DNA from 4 places in the Bradyrhizobium sp. WSM2793 genome. Region 4 is predicted to be linked to each of the others. Evidence: predicted binding sites of a transcription regulator. Region 4 holds the regulator's gene; each other region holds the start of a gene.
What was found. Region 4 encodes LexA, which represses DNA repair genes until DNA is damaged. Its sites were predicted from a motif close to TGTTCNNNNTGTGTTCNG; they were not measured.
Positions count from the first base shown of each region.

Region 1 (4,259 bases), on a different contig from region 4:
GCGCAGCGAGAGCGAACAAACAGGCCGAAGCCAACAAAACCTTCTTCATTTTCAACTAATCCCAGTCCCAGTTTCTGTTGTTGCCTTCCTGACCGGAAGGGCAGCGGACTCAACGGCCCAACTAACGCCGTGCTTACACCACTAAAGCCGCAAGTTGTGTCTCCGAAAAGCCACAGCAGTCGAAAAGGTGATGGTTACTGACTTATTGCCCCCCGTTCATGTCTCGCCAAACGAAAAAGGCCGGCGCGAGGCCGGCCTTAGACGTCAATGATGTCAGAGGAATATCAGTACCGCGCGACGCCCTGCGCACCCCAGTTGAAGTGATAATTCACGCCTGCCTTGACCGTGTGGACGGTATCGGTCCACTCGGACCGGTTGGTCACGACGGGGCTGTACTGAATCGTGCTCTTGCCGAAATCGATATAGTTGTATTCGACCTTGGCCGACCAGTTCGGAGCGAACATGTATTCCGCGCCGGCGCCGACGGTCCAACCCCAGCGGGTGTTGTTCTGGATGAAGACGTTTCCGGGGACGCCATCGTAGCGATGCTGAATGTCGCCGACCGCAGCGCCGCCGCTGACGAAGAAGAGAGCGGGGCCGGTCGAGTAGCCGAGACGGCCCTTGATGTCGCCGAAGCCGCGGATTCTCGTGAAATAGGTGTCGCCGAGGCCGGCATTGATCTCGGCCGAACGACCGTTGATGTCAGCCCAATGATAGTCGCCCTCGATGCCGAACACCCAGTTGGCCGCCTGCCAGTTGTAGCCGACCACGCCACCGACAAAGCCGCCGGTGGTGTCGTAGTTCTGACTTCCCGCAAAGAGCGCCGTATTCGGACCGCCAAAGAAGGTTTCGTCGCTGCGGCCCCAGGCACCACCGCCCTGCACACCGAGGTAGAAGCCGGTCCAGGTATAGATCGGAGCGGGGGGCGCGACCGGCGCCTTTGTATAGGGACGCGCTGCGAGATCCGCAGCACCGGCCGGAGCCGAGAGGGTCAGCGCAACCGCGCCGGCGAAGCCAAACAAAATCTTCTTCACTGTAATCTCCCCAGTCGTGTCCGCCTCTCTGAGTTCCCCAAGGCGGACGATCAGGCGCGAGGCCCATTGCATCAATTCCAGGCACGACGATAGCTCGATTCTGCGGCAGAGTCCGTGCCCGGAGTGCAACAGTCGGATGTAATCGACCTACCTCTAACTTAATGAATGTTAAGTAGTTTTTGCCGTTCACGGGAACCCGATTTGGTTCCATCCCGATTGCCATCGCAGCGCCATCTGGATGCCATCGCGTCTCCACATTTGGCGGCGATTTCTGAAGGAACAAATCTGGAACAGATCGCCGGTCGGTGCTATATGTGGGGATAACCTCGGGGGTGATGGGCTGATCAGCCCCTGCAAGCGTATAGGGTCGCCTTAACAGGGCGCAGAGGAACGCGGGCAGCGCGCTCGGCCTTAGGAAATTCAGTGGCATTCGGAGTGGAGAGCGGCGATGGCGGGAAGCGTCAACAAGGTCATTCTGGTTGGAAATCTCGGCAAGGATCCTGAAATCCGCCGCACCCAGGACGGGCGGCCGATCGCGAATCTGAGCATCGCCACCTCCGAGACCTGGCGCGACAAGAACAGCGGCGAGCGCAAGGAAAAGACCGAGTGGCATCGCGTCGTGATCTTCAATGAAGGGCTCTGCAAGGTCGCCGAGCAGTACCTGAAGAAGGGCGCGAAGGTTTACATCGAGGGCGCGCTCCAGACCCGCAAATGGACCGACCAGAGCGGCGTCGAGAAGTACTCGACCGAGGTCGTGCTCCAGGGCTTCAATTCGACGCTCACGATGCTCGATGGCCGTGGCGGCGGCGGAGGAGGCGGCAGCTTCGGCGACGAGCCGGGCGGCGATTTCGGCTCCTCCGGACCCGTCAGCAGCGCGCCGCGCCGTCCCGTCGCCGCCGGCGGCGGTGGCCGCAACAGCGACATGGACGACGACATCCCGTTCTGAGCACGGACCGGACGATCAGGGGGCGCTGCCGGCTGAGCGGCGCCTTCTCATTTCGTGTCAGCAAACCTTACTAATCGGCAGAAAGGGCTCGGGATTTCCGGGCCCGCTTCATGTTTGGGTTGAACTCGGATCGCCCAGCGCAATCGCGTCGAAGGGCGCGTTGGCGCGCGATTGACAGGGGTCCCAGAGGCGATTTCGGAAGGCCTGTTCCGGGTCCCTCCGAGACGCTCCCCTTAAGGCCGTAAGTTATTGGAAAAATAAGCGGAAAAAGCGCTTCCCTGAAGCCTGCGAGGGTGGTTATCAGGGTCTCGATGCGCTATATGATTCCCAGATAAAACCTCACCGGATTTCCCCTTGGCTGACGACGACGACAAGCCCGGCGACCAGCCGGGGCAACCCTCGGATATTCGCCCCGTCTCCATCTTCGAGGAGATGAAGAAGTCCTATCTCGACTACGCCATGAGCGTGATCGTGGCGCGGGCGCTGCCTGATGCCCGGGACGGTCTGAAGCCGGTGCACCGCCGCATCCTGTTCTCGATGAATGAGCAGGGGCACACGCCCGACAAGAAGTACGTCAAATCCGCCCGCGTGGTCGGTGACGTCATCGGTAAGTATCACCCGCACGGCGACCAGTCGATTTACGACGCCATGGTCCGCATGGCGCAGGACTTCTCGATGCGCGTGCCGTTGATCGACGGCCAGGGCAATTTCGGCTCGGTCGACGGCGATCCCCCGGCTGCCTATCGTTACACCGAAGCGCGCCTGACCAAGGCCGCGCTGGCCCTGCTGGCCGACATCGACAAGGACACCGTCGACTTCCAGCCGAACTACGACAACAACGAGACCGAGCCGTCGGTCTTGCCGGCCAAGTTCCCGAACCTTCTCGTCAACGGCGCCGGCGGCATCGCGGTCGGCATGGCCACCAACATCCCGCCGCACAATCTCGGCGAGGTCATCGACGCCTGCGTCGCGCTGATCGACAACCCCGCGCTCACCATCGACGAGCTCATCAACATCGTGCCCGGACCGGATTTCCCGACCGGCGGCGTCATTCTCGGACGGCAGGGCATCCGCTCCGCCTATCACCTCGGCCGCGGCTCGATCGTCATGCGCGGCAAGGTCGCGATCGAGACCATCCGCAAGGAGCGTGAGGCGCTCATCATCACCGAGATTCCCTACCAGGTGAACAAGGCGACGATGGTCGAGCGCATCGCCGAGCTGGTGAAGGAAAAGAAGATCGAGGGCATCGGCGACCTGCGCGATGAATCGGATCGCGAAGGCTACCGCGTCGTCATCGAATTGAAGCGCGACGCCGTGCCGGATGTGGTGCTGAACCAGCTGTACCGTTTCACGCCGCTGCAGACCAGCTTCGGCGTCAACATGGTGGCGCTCGACAGCGGCCGTCCTCGGATCATGCATCTGAAGGACCTGCTCGCGATCTTCGTCGACTTCCGTGAGCGGGTCGTCACGCGGCGCACCAAGTACCTGCTCGCCAAGGCGCGCGACCGCGCCCATATCCTGGTCGGTCTGGCAATCGCGGTGGCCAATATCGACGAGATGATCCGTGTGATCCGGACCTCGCCGGACCCGACCACCGCGCGCGACACGCTGATGTCGCGCGACTGGCCGGCCCGGGACGTCGAGGACATGCTGACCCTGATCGACGATCCCCGTCACCGCATCAGCGCGGACGGCACGATCCGGCTGTCGATGGAGCAGGCGAGGGCCATTCTCGACCTGCGCCTTCAGCGCCTCACCGCACTCGGCCGCGACGAAATCCGCGACGAGCTCGACAAGCTTGCCGGCGAGATCGCCGATTATCTCGACATCCTGCGCTCGCGCGAGCGCGTGCTGGGCATCATCAAGACCGAGCTTGCCGAGGTGAAAGCCGAGTTCGCCACCCCGCGGCGCACCGTCATCATCGAGCAGGAAGGCGAGGTCGAGGACGAGGACCTGATCCAGCGCGAGGACATGGTCGTCACGGTGTCCCACGCCGGCTACGTCAAGCGTGTGCCGCTGTCGGCTTACCGGGCGCAGCGCCGCGGCGGCAAGGGCCGCGCCGGCATGCAGACCCGCGACGAGGATTTCGTCAGCCGCCTGTTCGTGGCCTCCACGCACACGCCGGTCCTGTTCTTCTCCTCGCGCGGCCAGGTCTACAAGGAGAAGGTCTGGCGTCTGCCGATGGCCGCGCCGAACGCGCGCGGCAAGGCGCTGATCAACATCCTGCCGCTGGAGCAGGGCGAGCGCATCACCACCATCATGCCGCTGCCAGAGGACGA
Region 1 covers NZ_KB902777.1:54,826-59,084, forward strand. Annotated here, with positions in the region: gene A3AS_RS0112445 (outer membrane protein) at 1-49, opposite strand, end outside; gene A3AS_RS0112450 (outer membrane protein) at 285-1,034, opposite strand; gene A3AS_RS0112455 (single-stranded DNA-binding protein) at 1,483-1,980, shown strand; gene gyrA (DNA gyrase subunit A) at 2,335-4,259, shown strand, end outside.
Region 1: A3AS_RS0112455 (single-stranded DNA-binding protein) is a predicted target of LexA. The motif match lies at 1,310-1,327, and genes of this name have one in related genera.

Region 2 (4,259 bases), on a different contig from region 4:
GGATTTTTTTGCCAAGTATTTTTGCGCCAAGTATTGCGCCGAATGTTGTGCGTCAGGCCCGCTAGGAGAGGATGACCAGATTGACCGCCTTCGGTCCCTTCCCCTTCTTGTCGGGTTCGACTTCGAAAGTAATACGCTGTCCTTCCGCAAGGTCCTTCAGTCCGGCCCGCTCCACAGCAGTAATATGTACGAAGACGTCGCGGCCGCCGTCGTCAGGCTTGATGAAACCGTAGCCGCGTTCGCCGTTGAAAAACTTAACCGTTCCCGTCATGGCCATCGGGAAACTCCCCCTCATTGCTCCTCCGCCGCAACGCAGACTCACGTCACGACATGACGGGGCACTACGGAGCCCGGGAGCTGGCCATCCTTGGGCGGACCGCTGGCGGTCCGGCCGGATCTTTCTTAGGCCTTCACTCCGCCGCAACCATTCGCGGAAGCGGAACGTAAAGCCAGTCACGGAAACAGCATAATACGGTTCTCTGCAGATTGACTACCGCTCCTGCATATTTTTCCCAAGAATGCCGGAGTGTTACGGGCTGGCTTTAAGGCTTGGGCACCTCCAATCGGAATCTGGCAGCACCACCTTGGCCGAGCGGCATTTCCAGCTCGGGCAGGATCGTCTTGAGCTCGCCCTGCAGCGTGTAGGGCGGATTGACGATCAGGAGCCCGGTGGAGGCGAGAGCTCCGCCGTCGAGCTGAGGCGCGACGCTGAACTCGAGGCGCAGACAATTTCCCGGCGGTTTTGCTGCAGATGCGAGCCGCGCCACCGTTTGAACCAGTGTGTCGGTGGCGCGCCGATTCTTGGCGGGATACCAAATGACATAGATGCCGGTTGGCCATTTCGCGAAGGCGGTGGAGAAGGCTTCGCCCAGCCGCTCGAACTCGTCCTTGGCCTCGAAGGGCGGATCGATCAGCACGAGTCCGCGCCGCTCCTTCGGCGGCACGAAAGCCGGCAGCGCCATCCAGCCGTCGAGGTCGACCACGCGGGCCTGTTCGTCGCGGCGCAGCACGTCGATCAGCGCTTTCCGCGCCTTCGGCTCCAGCTCGCATGCGATGATCCGATCTTGCGGCCGGAGCAGGCCGCGCGCAATCAACGGCGAGCCTGGATAGGCCTTGAGCTCACCCTTGGGATTGAAGGCGCGGACGATATCGAGATAGGGTTGTACCAGCGCGAGGGTCTCGTTCGAGAGGCGCGCCTGCATCAGCCGCGCGATTCCGGTCAGCCATTCGCCGCCCCGGCGCGCCTCGTCGCTGTCGAGATCGTAGAGGCCGGCGCCGGCATGGGTGTCGATGACGCGGAACGCCCCCGGCTTGTCCTGCAGATAGGTGATGATGCGCGCCAGCACGATGTGCTTGATGACATCGGCGAAGTTGCCGGCGTGAAAGGCGTGGCGGTAATTCATGGCGAAGAGTTACGACATCACGCGCCGAAAGTAACTGCTGTCATTCCGGGCGGTGCATGGCACCGAGCCCGGAATCCATTTCGCCACGGCGCATGCTGCTGGATGGAATTTCAGATGCGCAAATGCGCATCATCGTTCGCGCTCCGCGCGCCCCGGAATGACGGCGAACAAATCCTATCCGCCCCTGATCGGCGGCATCGTCACCTGATCGCGGCGGCAGGTGCGGCGTTCGATCTCGTCGCAAGCGCGGAATTGCAGGTCCTTGCTGAGGCAGATACGGACCTCGGACAGCCGCGTCCGGTTGCAGGTGACCGAGACGGCGGCATTGCTCAGCCCCGGATTGGCCTTGATGAAGGCTTCCTCGACCTCCGCCGGTGCCACGGTCTTGGCCTGAGACAAATCGAGATATTCGGCCGGGATCTTGATCGCAGCGCGCGCCTTGCGGATCGTCTCGAAATAGTTGCGGCCCTCGAGGCCCGAGCAGGTGCCGTGCTTGTCCCATTCGTTGAAGATCAGGCCCGGCGCCGGCATCAAATCGAGCATCGAGGAGACGATGCTGCGGTTCAGCCGCGGTGCGGGCCGCTGGCAATATTCCGGGAAGCCGGTCTCATATTGCGGCCACAGCCCATGCACCACGAAGGCGTAGGGCCGACCGCTGCACTGGATCTGCGAGCGGCCGCCACGCTCGGCGGCCTCCTCGCAGAACGAGGGCGACCACGACAGCGACAGTACATAGAAGTCGAATTCGCCGGGCGCGTTCTGCCGCTTGTCCTGGGCGTTCGCGCTCCCGGCCAACAAGGCCAGTCCGGCGGCAAGGGTCAGGGAGATCACGAGACGGGAAAACGAATGCAATCTGGAATGAAACATGGCAACGCCCCTCAACTAGACTGTGCGAGGAAGCCTAGCAGGCGATAGGAACATTTCAAGAACAAAATTCGGGGCGACCACCGTTCGGCGCCTTCGATCATCTCGAATCAGGGCTTCCTGCTCAGGGCTTGGCGGCGCGGCAGGCCGGATTATAGGCCCAGTTGCGGTCCAGCCCGACCACGCACCATTCGACGCCGTTGCCATAGCCGGCGAAGCCGCCATCCTCGATGATCGAGAAGTGCACCTTGCGCACCTTGCCGTCATTGAGCATGGCCTCGCCGGTGCAATAGCGGCGGGGAATATTGTCGGACTGCCAGGGCCGGAATGCGGTCTCGCGAACGGCGGCGAAGCTGGTGATCCTCAACGAGGAATTCCAGAACGTGCTTTCCTTTTCCCAGAACTGGGTGGCGATGGTCGGCAGCGCCCGGTCGCAATCGGCGACGGCGCCGTCATAGCGCGGGCCGCTCAGCCAGAAGTTCAGCTCCAGCGGATTGGCGGCCCTGGCCTCACCGAGCGACATCGCTCCGAACATGAGGCCGAGCACGGCGGCATAGCGGAGCAATTTCAGGAAGGGGGCGCGCATGGTCAATCCGGACAGCTAAAGTCTTGCGAAGGTTGGACGGTGCCGCGAAGGCCGGGGGAGGTCAAGTGCAGCGCGGCAACACTTCGCCAGGAGTTGACCACAACTTCGTGGTTGGCAGAGCTTGGGTTCTTTCCACTTCCCTCCCGGCACCGTAAACTGCCCGCCAGCCAATTGGAGTGACGGGAATGCGAATCATTGCGGCCGCGGGTCTTCTCGCCAGCCTGGTTGTCTCGGGTATGATGGCGAGCCAGTCGGCGCGCGCTGACTATGTGCCGCCGTTCAAGGGCAATGACACCGGCGGCATCATCGCCTATTCGATGGCCACCCAGGTCGATGCCCGGCAGGCCGCGGTCGATCACTGCGCGCGCTACGGCAAGGTCGTGAAATTCCTGGCGGTGCAGGCCTATGAGGGCGCTTACATCTCGTTCTCCTGCCGCTGGGTGCCTTATGGCGCCGCCGACCAGCCGATCCGCACGCTCTATTGAGGCGCTGTCGCAGGCCTGCAATTTCTCAGCCGGGAGCCTCTCACATGACGCGCAAACTCGCTTTGCTCGGCTCGACCCTTTGCCTTGCGTTGTCTGCAGGCGTGGCGTGCGCCGACGACCTGCCGGTCCGCAAGGCCGGTCTTTGGGAGATGAAGCTGGTCACATCAGGCTCGCCCGTGCCCGAGATGACCATGCAGCACTGCACCGACGAGACCGTCGACAAGGAGATGAGCAACAACGTCTCCCCGATGGCCAAGCAGATCTGCGCCAAGCAGGAGATCAAGAAGACCGCGGCCGGCTATGTCAGCGATTCCGAGTGCAGCGTCGCCGGCGTCAGCACGACCTCGCATGCCGAGATCACGGGCGATTTCAACTCGGCCTATACGGTGAAGACCTCCTCGCACGCACAAGGCGGTGTCGCCGGCGCTGCGGGGCGCGATACCACCATGACGCTGCAAGCCAAATGGCTTGGGGCCTGCAAGCCCGACCAGAAGCCCGGCGACATCGTGATGCCCGGCGGCTTCAAGATGAACGTGCGCGACATGGATAAGCTGAAGGCGCTGCTGCCGAAGTAGGGCTACGGCGGCTACACCGGTATCCTGACGCTCGCCCTTAGTCCCCCCATCGGGCTGTCGCCAAGCGTGATGTCGCCGCCATGCGAGCGGGCGATGTCGCGGGCGATGGCGAGGCCGAGGCCGGTGCCGCCTTCATCCTGGTTGCGGGCGTTGTCGAGCCGCAGGAACGGCTTGAACACTTCTTCGCGCAAATGCGCGGGAATGCCGGGTCCGTCGTCGTCGATCGTCACGGTCAAATAACGGTGATCGCGCTGGCCGGTGATGGCGATGGCCTTGCCGTAGCGCGCCGCGTTGGTGACGAGATTGGCAAGGCAGCGCTTGAACGAGGCCGGCTTCACCGTCACCA
Region 2 covers NZ_KB902779.1:149,188-153,446, reverse strand. Annotated here, with positions in the region: gene A3AS_RS0114765 (cold-shock protein) at 62-277, opposite strand; gene A3AS_RS0114760 (23S rRNA (adenine(2030)-N(6))-methyltransferase RlmJ) at 543-1,403, opposite strand; gene A3AS_RS0114750 (ribonuclease T2) at 1,578-2,270, opposite strand; gene A3AS_RS0114745 (hypothetical protein) at 2,392-2,853, opposite strand; gene A3AS_RS0114740 (hypothetical protein) at 3,039-3,338, shown strand; gene A3AS_RS0114735 (DUF3617 family protein) at 3,383-3,913, shown strand; gene A3AS_RS0114730 (ATP-binding protein) at 3,925-4,259, opposite strand, start outside.
Region 2: A3AS_RS0114750 (ribonuclease T2) is a predicted target of LexA. The motif match lies at 2,317-2,334, and genes of this name have one in related genera.

Region 3 (4,259 bases), on a different contig from region 4:
CAGATCAATTCCGGGCGGCTACGGATGATGTTCCGCCGCCAGCCGCGGCGGCACAAGGCGCCATCCGACGCCGACCTTCATCCGGCCGGTTCAGTCGGCCCGGCCGATCGCTTCAGCTCCCGATCGATGCGCAGCTGCACGCGCCGGATCGCCAACAGATCGATTTTCGTCTCGGTCTTGCCGGTCTTGACCTGCTCGCCGATGCGGAACTGCCATTGCCAGATTCCGGGAATCGCCGTCTTGGCGACAGTGAATTCGATGCCCCTGTGATTCATGGTGACCTCCCCACGATTCACTCTCCATGTCTGCAAACATGTTGGGCGTCCCAATATTCCGGAGACAAGCAAATTCTGTCGGTAAGCCCCGGATAGTTCGGGGATATCTCGAAAGCGCGCGTGCGCCGAAACAAGCGGAGCCGGCTTTCGAAAGACGCCGGGCCGTGAGACAGTAAGGCTGTCGCATACCCGTGGTTCTCCGACCATGAACAAAGTTCCTGGGCTGCACCCGGTTGCGCCGGTACGCCGATCGGACGGGGCCGCGGGGGGCCCCGCCGAGGATCACTGATTTCCCTGCAAGCGGCGGCATATGCCTTGCTTGGTCTGAACGACGGCAAGAAACAACATGGGCCCGGTCATGCTCGGCATTCCCCGCCGCTACAGTCATTTCGTCTTCGGAATCATCCAGTCCGGACTGACCTCGCTGATCGCGGCGGGGATCGCCAGCTTGCCCGCCGGCAGCGCGATGAGCTTCGTCGGGCACTGGATGGTGTCGTGGCTGATCGCATGGGCCGCGATGCTGCCGATCGTTCTGCTGGCTGCGCCCGCGATCCGCACTTTCTCGCTGCTCCTGACCCAGGAGGAGAGAGATCCGCGAACCGCCCGGCACGGATGAAAAAGCCCCGCCTGGGGAGAGCCAGGCGGGGCAAAAAGTTATTGGAGGCTGAGGTGCTGGGCTGCAACACCATAGCCACATCATTCTAGCCGGCTGCGCTTACGGCAGCCTGACAGGCGGCGGATTTCCGGGCCGAGCGTCGAGGCCGCAGACTGGCCCCGCACCGGTCCCAATTTCGACATCCGTTCGCACAACTGCGGACACACCGGTCGGCAAGATTCCACATCGTTCGGCGCAGCCATGGGGGAAACGTGGCACGCCGACCACGGGGTGGCATCATGGATAACGTAGAGCGGTCATTCGCCGCCGCGACAGCGGCTGGCTTCGTGGTGCTGGTGATCGGCCTCGTGCTGCTGGCGCTGCTTTAAAACAGGCGCGCGAGCGGCAGCCTTTCCCCGGATGACGGGTTACGGGGCGTGCCGCATTCTCAAAACTGGAAAAACAACCCCATGCACAGTAGGCGGCATGGAAATTCGGTTGTTCTTTCAGTGACTTATGAGTAGTGTTTAGATACCGTCATTCCGCGCGATGCGCCCCGTGGAACCGCTCAAATCGACTCGAGCTGCGCTGCCGACACCTTGCGGTGATCGGACGACTGCTTCCCGCCGCCGCCGCCAGCCGCATCGCCGGCGCGCCCTTATCAGCTTCGGACGCCGGCCCCCGGGCCAGGTTTAGTGGATCTTGATTTCGTTCAGGGGAAGGTGGAGCTCGGCGGCGCGCTCTTGGCGGTCCTTCTTGCGGAACTCGTTTTCCGCGCGCTCGAACTTCATCAGCTCCTCCTGCGCCGCCTCCAGCAGGGGATTGCGCCTGATCGTGTCGCGGTTCGTGTTGTCCGTCATGACTGAGATCCCCAAAGTTGCGGTCCCATCCTGGAGAAGGCCCAAGACCGCGAAAAGGTTCGGTGCCGCAGGATTACGGAATTCTGACGGCGGCCGGGCCATGCGTCTTTGATGCGCGTCAGCTTCGGCCGGGCAATGACGTTGCGGCAGCCCTGTTATTTCGGCGGTTGCAGCCCGGGGGATATGACCCAGTCGTGCAGATGATTGGCGACATCGGCCTGGCGGGCCTTCTTGAACAGGGCGTCCCGCTCGGGCCCGGGCGGAAGCCTGGAGGCCTGCTCCTCGACCTGCTTCACCCAGGCGGAGAGTCGATCTTGAAGCGTCAGCTGCTGCTTGAAACGTCGCCGCTTGAGCATGGCGCGCTCCTTTCCGTGCGAGGAAGGCGGGAGCGCAATCGGGCGTTCTCATCACCGATAGTGGCCACGGTTCGTGCGGTGATGGCCCATTGAGGACCATTAACGGGACCGGCGTCTGTCCAGTTGTGTGCACAACGCGAATGAGGAGAGGGACTGGGGGGATGCTCACGGACAACCCCCAAATCCGCAAAAGAACATATTGCGAACCTAGAACAAATGGGGTACGTTACTTTTATCGACGAGCCGCCTCGCCAATCGTTTGTCCCTCACGCGAATCCTCGCCATAAGGAGCACGACCCAATGTCCGCCACTGCCCTGCGTATCGTCGAAGGATCTTCCATGGACAAGAGTAAAGCTCTGGCCGCCGCGCTCTCTCAGATCGAGCGTCAGTTCGGCAAGGGCTCGGTGATGAAGCTCGGCAAGAACGACCGGTCGATGGACATCGAGGCGGTGTCGTCAGGCTCGCTCGGGCTCGATATCGCGCTCGGCATCGGCGGTCTGCCCAAGGGACGCATCGTCGAGATCTACGGGCCGGAATCGTCGGGCAAGACCACGCTGGCGCTGCACACGGTGGCGGAAGCGCAGAAGAAGGGCGGCATCTGCGCCTTCATCGACGCCGAGCATGCGCTCGATCCGGTCTATGCCCGCAAGCTCGGCGTCAACATCGACGAGCTTCTGATCTCGCAGCCCGACACCGGGGAGCAGGCGCTGGAAATCTGCGACACGCTGGTGCGCTCGGGTGCGGTGGACGTGCTGGTGGTTGATTCGGTCGCAGCGCTGGTGCCGAAGGCCGAGCTCGAAGGCGAGATGGGTGATGCGCTTCCGGGTCTGCAGGCGCGCCTGATGAGCCAGGCGCTGCGCAAGCTGACGGCCTCGATCAACAAGTCCAACACCATGGTGATCTTCATCAACCAGATCCGCATGAAGATCGGTGTGATGTACGGCTCGCCCGAGACCACCACCGGCGGCAACGCGCTGAAGTTCTATGCCTCCGTCCGGCTCGACATCCGCCGCATCGGCGCGATCAAGGAGCGCGACGAAGTGGTCGGCAACACCACGCGCGTCAAGGTGGTCAAGAACAAGCTGGCACCGCCCTTCAAGCAGGTCGAGTTCGACATCATGTACGGCGAGGGCGTCTCCAAGATGGGCGAGATCCTCGATCTCGGCGTCAAGGCCGGCATCGTCGAGAAATCCGGCGCCTGGTTCTCCTATGACAGCCAGCGTCTCGGCCAGGGTCGCGAGAACTCGAAAGCCTTCCTGAAGGCCAACCCCGACATCACCGCCAAGATCGAGACCTCGATCCGCCAGAACTCCGGTCTGATCTCCGAGCAGATTCTGGCCGGTACGCCCGAGAGCGACGCCGACGGCGAGGAGCCGGCAGACGAGTAAGACGAACCGCGAAAGCTTTTCGCGAGGAGCGGGCGCTGAAGACGTTGAGTTGCCGACGTCGTCAGCGCCCGTTTCGTTTTGCGTTGTCGGGATCGGGTGGTGGTGTGATGAAGCGTCTGATCCTGACCAGTGCGGCCGGCGCCAATCTCGCCAAATCGAAGCTGGCCGAGATCGTCGTTCTGTTCTTTTTTCGCTTCACGTGGGGGCCGTTGCCTTCGTCCGACTATTTCGCAGCCTATTTCGGGGCGCAGTCAGGGACGCTCAGGCCGGGCGATCATTGGTCGGATTGGGGTACAAAATGGCCCTCCAAGTTCAAGGAACTCAGGAAGCTACCCTTTGCCGATTTTTGCGAGCGCTATGACGAGATCGAACTTTGGTTCGATCCGAGCCCAGACGATCAACTGCAGCTGATCTGGCTGCTCGACTATCTTGCCTCATACCCTGAGTTGCTGAAAAAACTCAGGTTGCGTCTGCTTGCATCCGATCTCTTCGATCTGAGAGACCGAGTTTCCGAAGCGTCCGCGTCGCATATTCCTATGGTGGATGTTCAGGCCCGTGAACTTAGCACTGCCAGAATGGCCTGGCAGGCCTATCGCACGCCGACGCCCGAGGCCTGCGCCAACCTACTTTGGAGCGATCTGAGCGCCTTGTTGATGTTGCGACCGGCATTGCAAGAGCTGTTGGCAGAGCTACCGTCATCCTCGACGGGTCTTGGTGCGACCGAGATGCGATTCCTGGAGCTGCTTTCCAGAGGATTTGCAAATACGAACGCCCTGTTTCATCT
Region 3 covers NZ_KB902770.1:128,418-132,676, reverse strand. Annotated here, with positions in the region: gene A3AS_RS0105670 (hypothetical protein) at 78-275, opposite strand; gene A3AS_RS0105665 (DUF2798 domain-containing protein) at 634-891, shown strand; gene A3AS_RS46470 (hypothetical protein) at 1,563-1,730, opposite strand; gene A3AS_RS0105650 (hypothetical protein) at 1,886-2,086, opposite strand; gene recA (recombinase RecA) at 2,387-3,475, shown strand; gene A3AS_RS0105640 (hypothetical protein) at 3,583-4,259, shown strand, end outside.
Region 3: recA (recombinase RecA) is a predicted target of LexA. The motif match lies at 2,277-2,294, and genes of this name have one in related genera.

Region 4 (4,259 bases):
GATTACAGATACCAGGCCAGCACGGCCTCGAGCCTTGCGTTGCCGATGACTGGCAGGGCCACCATCCGGTTCAGCCCGGCTGCGCAGGCCTCGGACCCGGCGATCGAGCCGTCATGGCTGAGATCGTCGTTGAGCGCGGGCATGCCGGTGGCCCAGGCGCCGCCGATGCTGCCTTCGCCTCGGGCGATGGATTTGTCCGCATAGCGTGCGGCAAGGTCGGTCTGCGCGCTGCAATCGCCGGCGCGAAAGACCAGTGCCGAACGGGCCTCGTTCGGGACCCAGATCTCGAAGCGTCGCGCAATCGGCGTTGCCTGCGCCGAGAGGAATGTCAAAACCCAGGTCTGGTCGGTGCCGGTTCGGTAGGGTACGCCGACCCCCAGATTGATCCCGACCTTGGCGGCGTCCTCCCAGCGCAGGAAGCTCTTGGCGTCGTGCAGGTCCTTGATGATTAGCGGCAGGCCCGCCTTCCAGGTGCGTCCGGGCAGGCCGAAGCCGCGAGGAAACTTGGTGTGGCGGGAGTTGAATTCGAACATCTCCGCCGCGCCGTAATAGCCGTCGACGAGGCCCATCTCGTGGGAGAGATCAGGATCGTTGTGCCAGAGCTCGATCGCGCCGACATGCGCCTCCTCGTCGCCGCAGAACAGCACCATCACGGCTTGCAGGAATTCGCCTGCGAACACCGGCACCGCCACGCCGCAGGTGAGGCCGGCCGCGACGGCCTGATCGGTTCGCTTGAAATAGGAGTTGGCGAATTTCGTGAGGATGACGGGATGGCCGCAGGCCCAGGCCTTGCCTGGAAGCCCCTCGTCATATCCGAAGTGCAGCTCTTCGCTGACGGCCTTGAACGCGGACAGCCCTTCATCGTAGAGGCCGCCGCCGAATTCCAGCCGCATGCGCGTCCGGTCAGGCACCCAGAGTTCAACGACGCGAATGAAGGTTTTCATCGAGCGTGTCCGCCGCCTCAAACCACGACAGCATCGGTCATTTGGCTGCGGAGCGGACGTTTAAAATTCAGGCAGCACGGCTCAAACTTCGTGCGGCGACGAGGCGAGGCGGCGGCGCTCGCCGATCGAATTTCATGAAACAAAAACCCTCCGGGCTCGCCGGCCTCGGCCGGCGACGGCATTTCAATCCTGGCCCTCGGCCTATCGGGCGGAGGGCGTCAGCCGATCGGCAGTCGTGTGACCGTCGGGCGACTGTCGGCGATGATCTGCGGCTTGTGCTCGCGCTCGCCGATCGGCTGGGTCACCGGCAGTTGCAGCACGGTTGCGCGCTGGCCTTCGACCAGTTGCGTCACCAGCACGGATTTGCCGTCCGGGAATTCGATCGCGTCATGATGGCGATCGGGAATGTGCGGATCGATCTTGCCGAACTTGCCGACGCGGGAGTTGACGGTGCGCGTCCAGATCCAGCGGTTGTCGTAACGGACGTCGTCGGCGAAGGCGAGCTCCGTCCCCGGCAGCAGGCAGACCGCGACGGAGAGATCGGCTTCGGAGGCGAAGCCGCGCGTCGAGGTGCCGCGGAATGTTGTCGTAACGATCGTCTCGCCGACTTCTGCGGGGCGCGTCGCGACGGCATGCAGGCTGTAGTCACACATCGGGTGCTCCTCAATGCAGAGATAGCGACCCGCGCCTCTTTCGGAGGCGCAGGCCCCTACCAGAGTGGAAGCACGTGACGGTCTGCTCGGTTGTAGGCAAATCTGCGGCTGGGATCCGCGAGCCCCGATCACATTATCTTTTCCATCTTTTCCGAATTTGTTAGGAACAAAGTCGGCTTCCGTGCATTTGGCAGCCGCGTCTCGACAACCGCGCGTGTCAACGACCGGCGGAGTGATGCGGTTGCGCGGCAACGCGATGCTGGTGATGCGATCAGCGTTGCTGCGGCTGCACTCAAACGAGCTGCGCATTTGGGCCGTCCCCCTCGAACTCGAAAGGCCGCGAAGCGATGTTGCGTCGCGCGGCCTGCCGAGGATGTCGCGAAAGGAGGAGGGGCCGGACAATCTGTGCGATACCAGAAAGACTATCCAGCCGGAGCGGACCGTTATCCGCTCCAATCTCTGATCGGCGAGGCCGATCGAAGGCGCGCGCGAGGCGCAAAAGACTTCAGTATCGAGTACTTCCGGTATCAGTACTTGCGATAAAGCCCGATCAGCTTGCCCTGAATCTTCACGCGGTTCGGCGGCAGGATGCGCACCTCATAAGCGGCATTGGCGGGCTCCAGCGCGATCGAGGCGCCGCGGCGGCGGAAGCGCTTGAGCGTGGCCTCCTCGTCGTCGATCAGTGCCACCACGATGTCGCCGGTATCGGCGCTCTCGTTGCGCTGGATCAGCGCCATGTCGCCGTCGAGGATGCCGGCCTCGACCATGGAATCACCGCGCACTTCGAGCGCGTAATGCTCGCCGGAGCCGAGCATGTCGGGCGGCACGCTGATCGTGTGGCTGCGGGTCTGCAAAGCCTCGATCGGAGTACCGGCCGCGATGCGGCCCATCACGGGCACCGCAACGGGTCGCTCGCCCTCGTCCGCGGACGGGCTGGAGCTAGCGCGTAGCTTGCCGAGATTGCCCTCGATGACGCTTGGCGTGAAGCCGCGTCGGTTGCCGGCGGCAGCCTGGAGCTCCGGCAGCTTGATCACTTCAATGGCCCGGGCGCGGTTGGGCAGGCGGCGGATGAAGCCGCGCTCCTCGAGCGCGGTGATCAGGCGGTGGATGCCTGACTTCGAGCGCAGGTCGAGCGCATCCTTCATCTCGTCGAAGGACGGCGGCACGCCGCTTTCCTTCAAGCGCTCGCTGATGAACCGCAGAAGCTCGTATTGTTTGCGCGTTAACATCTCGAACAAAGTCCCCCGGTTGATGTCGTTCGATTCCGAGACGATGAGTTCAGCGATAAGCCGCTACATCTCGAAACAAATCATGAACGGACACTATATGTTCGATATGTGTTCCGCAACTGCTTAATTTACCGTGAACAGAACGAAACTCACGGAATGCGTGTGGCGGCGCAGTTCAGACGGGGAGCCGCAGCACCTCGCAGGGGCTGCCGGCCTCGGCCTTCGGCGCAAACGGTGCGCGCACGAGAAGTACCTGTGCTGCAGCAAGATTCGCAAGCAGAGAGGAGTCCTGATGGCTGACGGGAAGGGCGACGAGCGCGCCATCGTCGCGCTTTTCCAGGCGCGCGCGCAGATAATCCTCGCGCTGGTCGTTGGCGCCGAGATCGCGGCCCAGCACGACGCGCTCGCGATGATGATGAATCACCGAACGGCCTGATAGCGCGCGAATCAGCGGCACCATGAACAGGAAGGCGCAGACGTAGGACGACACGGGATTGCCGGGCAGGCCGATGACGCCCATCGCCCCTAACCGCCCGTGCATCATCGGCTTGCCGGGCCGCATCGCGATCTTCCAGAACGCCATCGCGATGCCTTCGTCCTTGAGCGCCTGCTGGACCAGATCGTGGTCGCCGACCGATGCGCCGCCGGTCGTGACCAGGATGTCGGCGCCGCTTTCGCGCGCGCGGCGGATGCCGGCGGTGGTGGCCTCCAGCGTATCGGCGGCGACACCGAGGTCGATGGTCTCGGCGCCTTCGCTGCGGGCGAGCGCGTGCAGGGCATAGCCGTTGGAATAGACGATCTGGCCGTGCCCGGGCGTTGAGCCCGGCATCACCAGTTCGTCGCCGGTGGCGAGAATCGCGACCTTCGGACGGCGGCAAACGGCGAGCTGCGGGTGGTTCATTCCGGCGGCGAGGGCGAGATCGCGCTCCGTCAGACGGGTTCCCTTGCGCAGGAGAACGTCGCCCTCGCGGAAATCGACGCCGGCGGGGCGGATGTGCCGACCCACGATCGCGGCTTCCTTGATCGTTATGTGCTTGCCTTCGGCGATCGTGTCCTCCTGGATCACGACCGCATCCGCGCCGTCCGGAACGACGCCGCCGGTGAAGATCCGCACGGCTTCGCCGGCGCCGACCTTTCCCGTGAACGGACGGCCCGCCGCGACCTCACCGATCATTGTCAGCGTGGAATCCATTGTTGCCGCATCGGCCGCGCGCACGGCATAGCCGTCCATCGCCGACATCGCCTGGGGCGGCTGGGTGCGCCGCGCAGCGACGTCCTGCGCGAGCACGCGATGGTAGGCTTCGTCGAGTGAAACCATCTCTGCAGGCAGCGGCTCTGCACCCGCCAGCACCGCAGCAAGGGCGTCGGAAACCGGCATCAAGGCCACGGCGAAACTCCTGCTCGGCACGTTCGGATGAAATGTTCCGACAGTC
Region 4 covers NZ_KB902791.1:267,294-271,552, forward strand. Annotated here, with positions in the region: gene A3AS_RS0124780 (GAF domain-containing protein) at 3-944, opposite strand; gene A3AS_RS0124785 (hypothetical protein) at 1,163-1,597, opposite strand; gene A3AS_RS0124790 (hypothetical protein) at 1,812-2,060, shown strand; gene lexA (transcriptional repressor LexA) at 2,125-2,826, opposite strand; gene glp (gephyrin-like molybdotransferase Glp) at 3,002-4,213, opposite strand.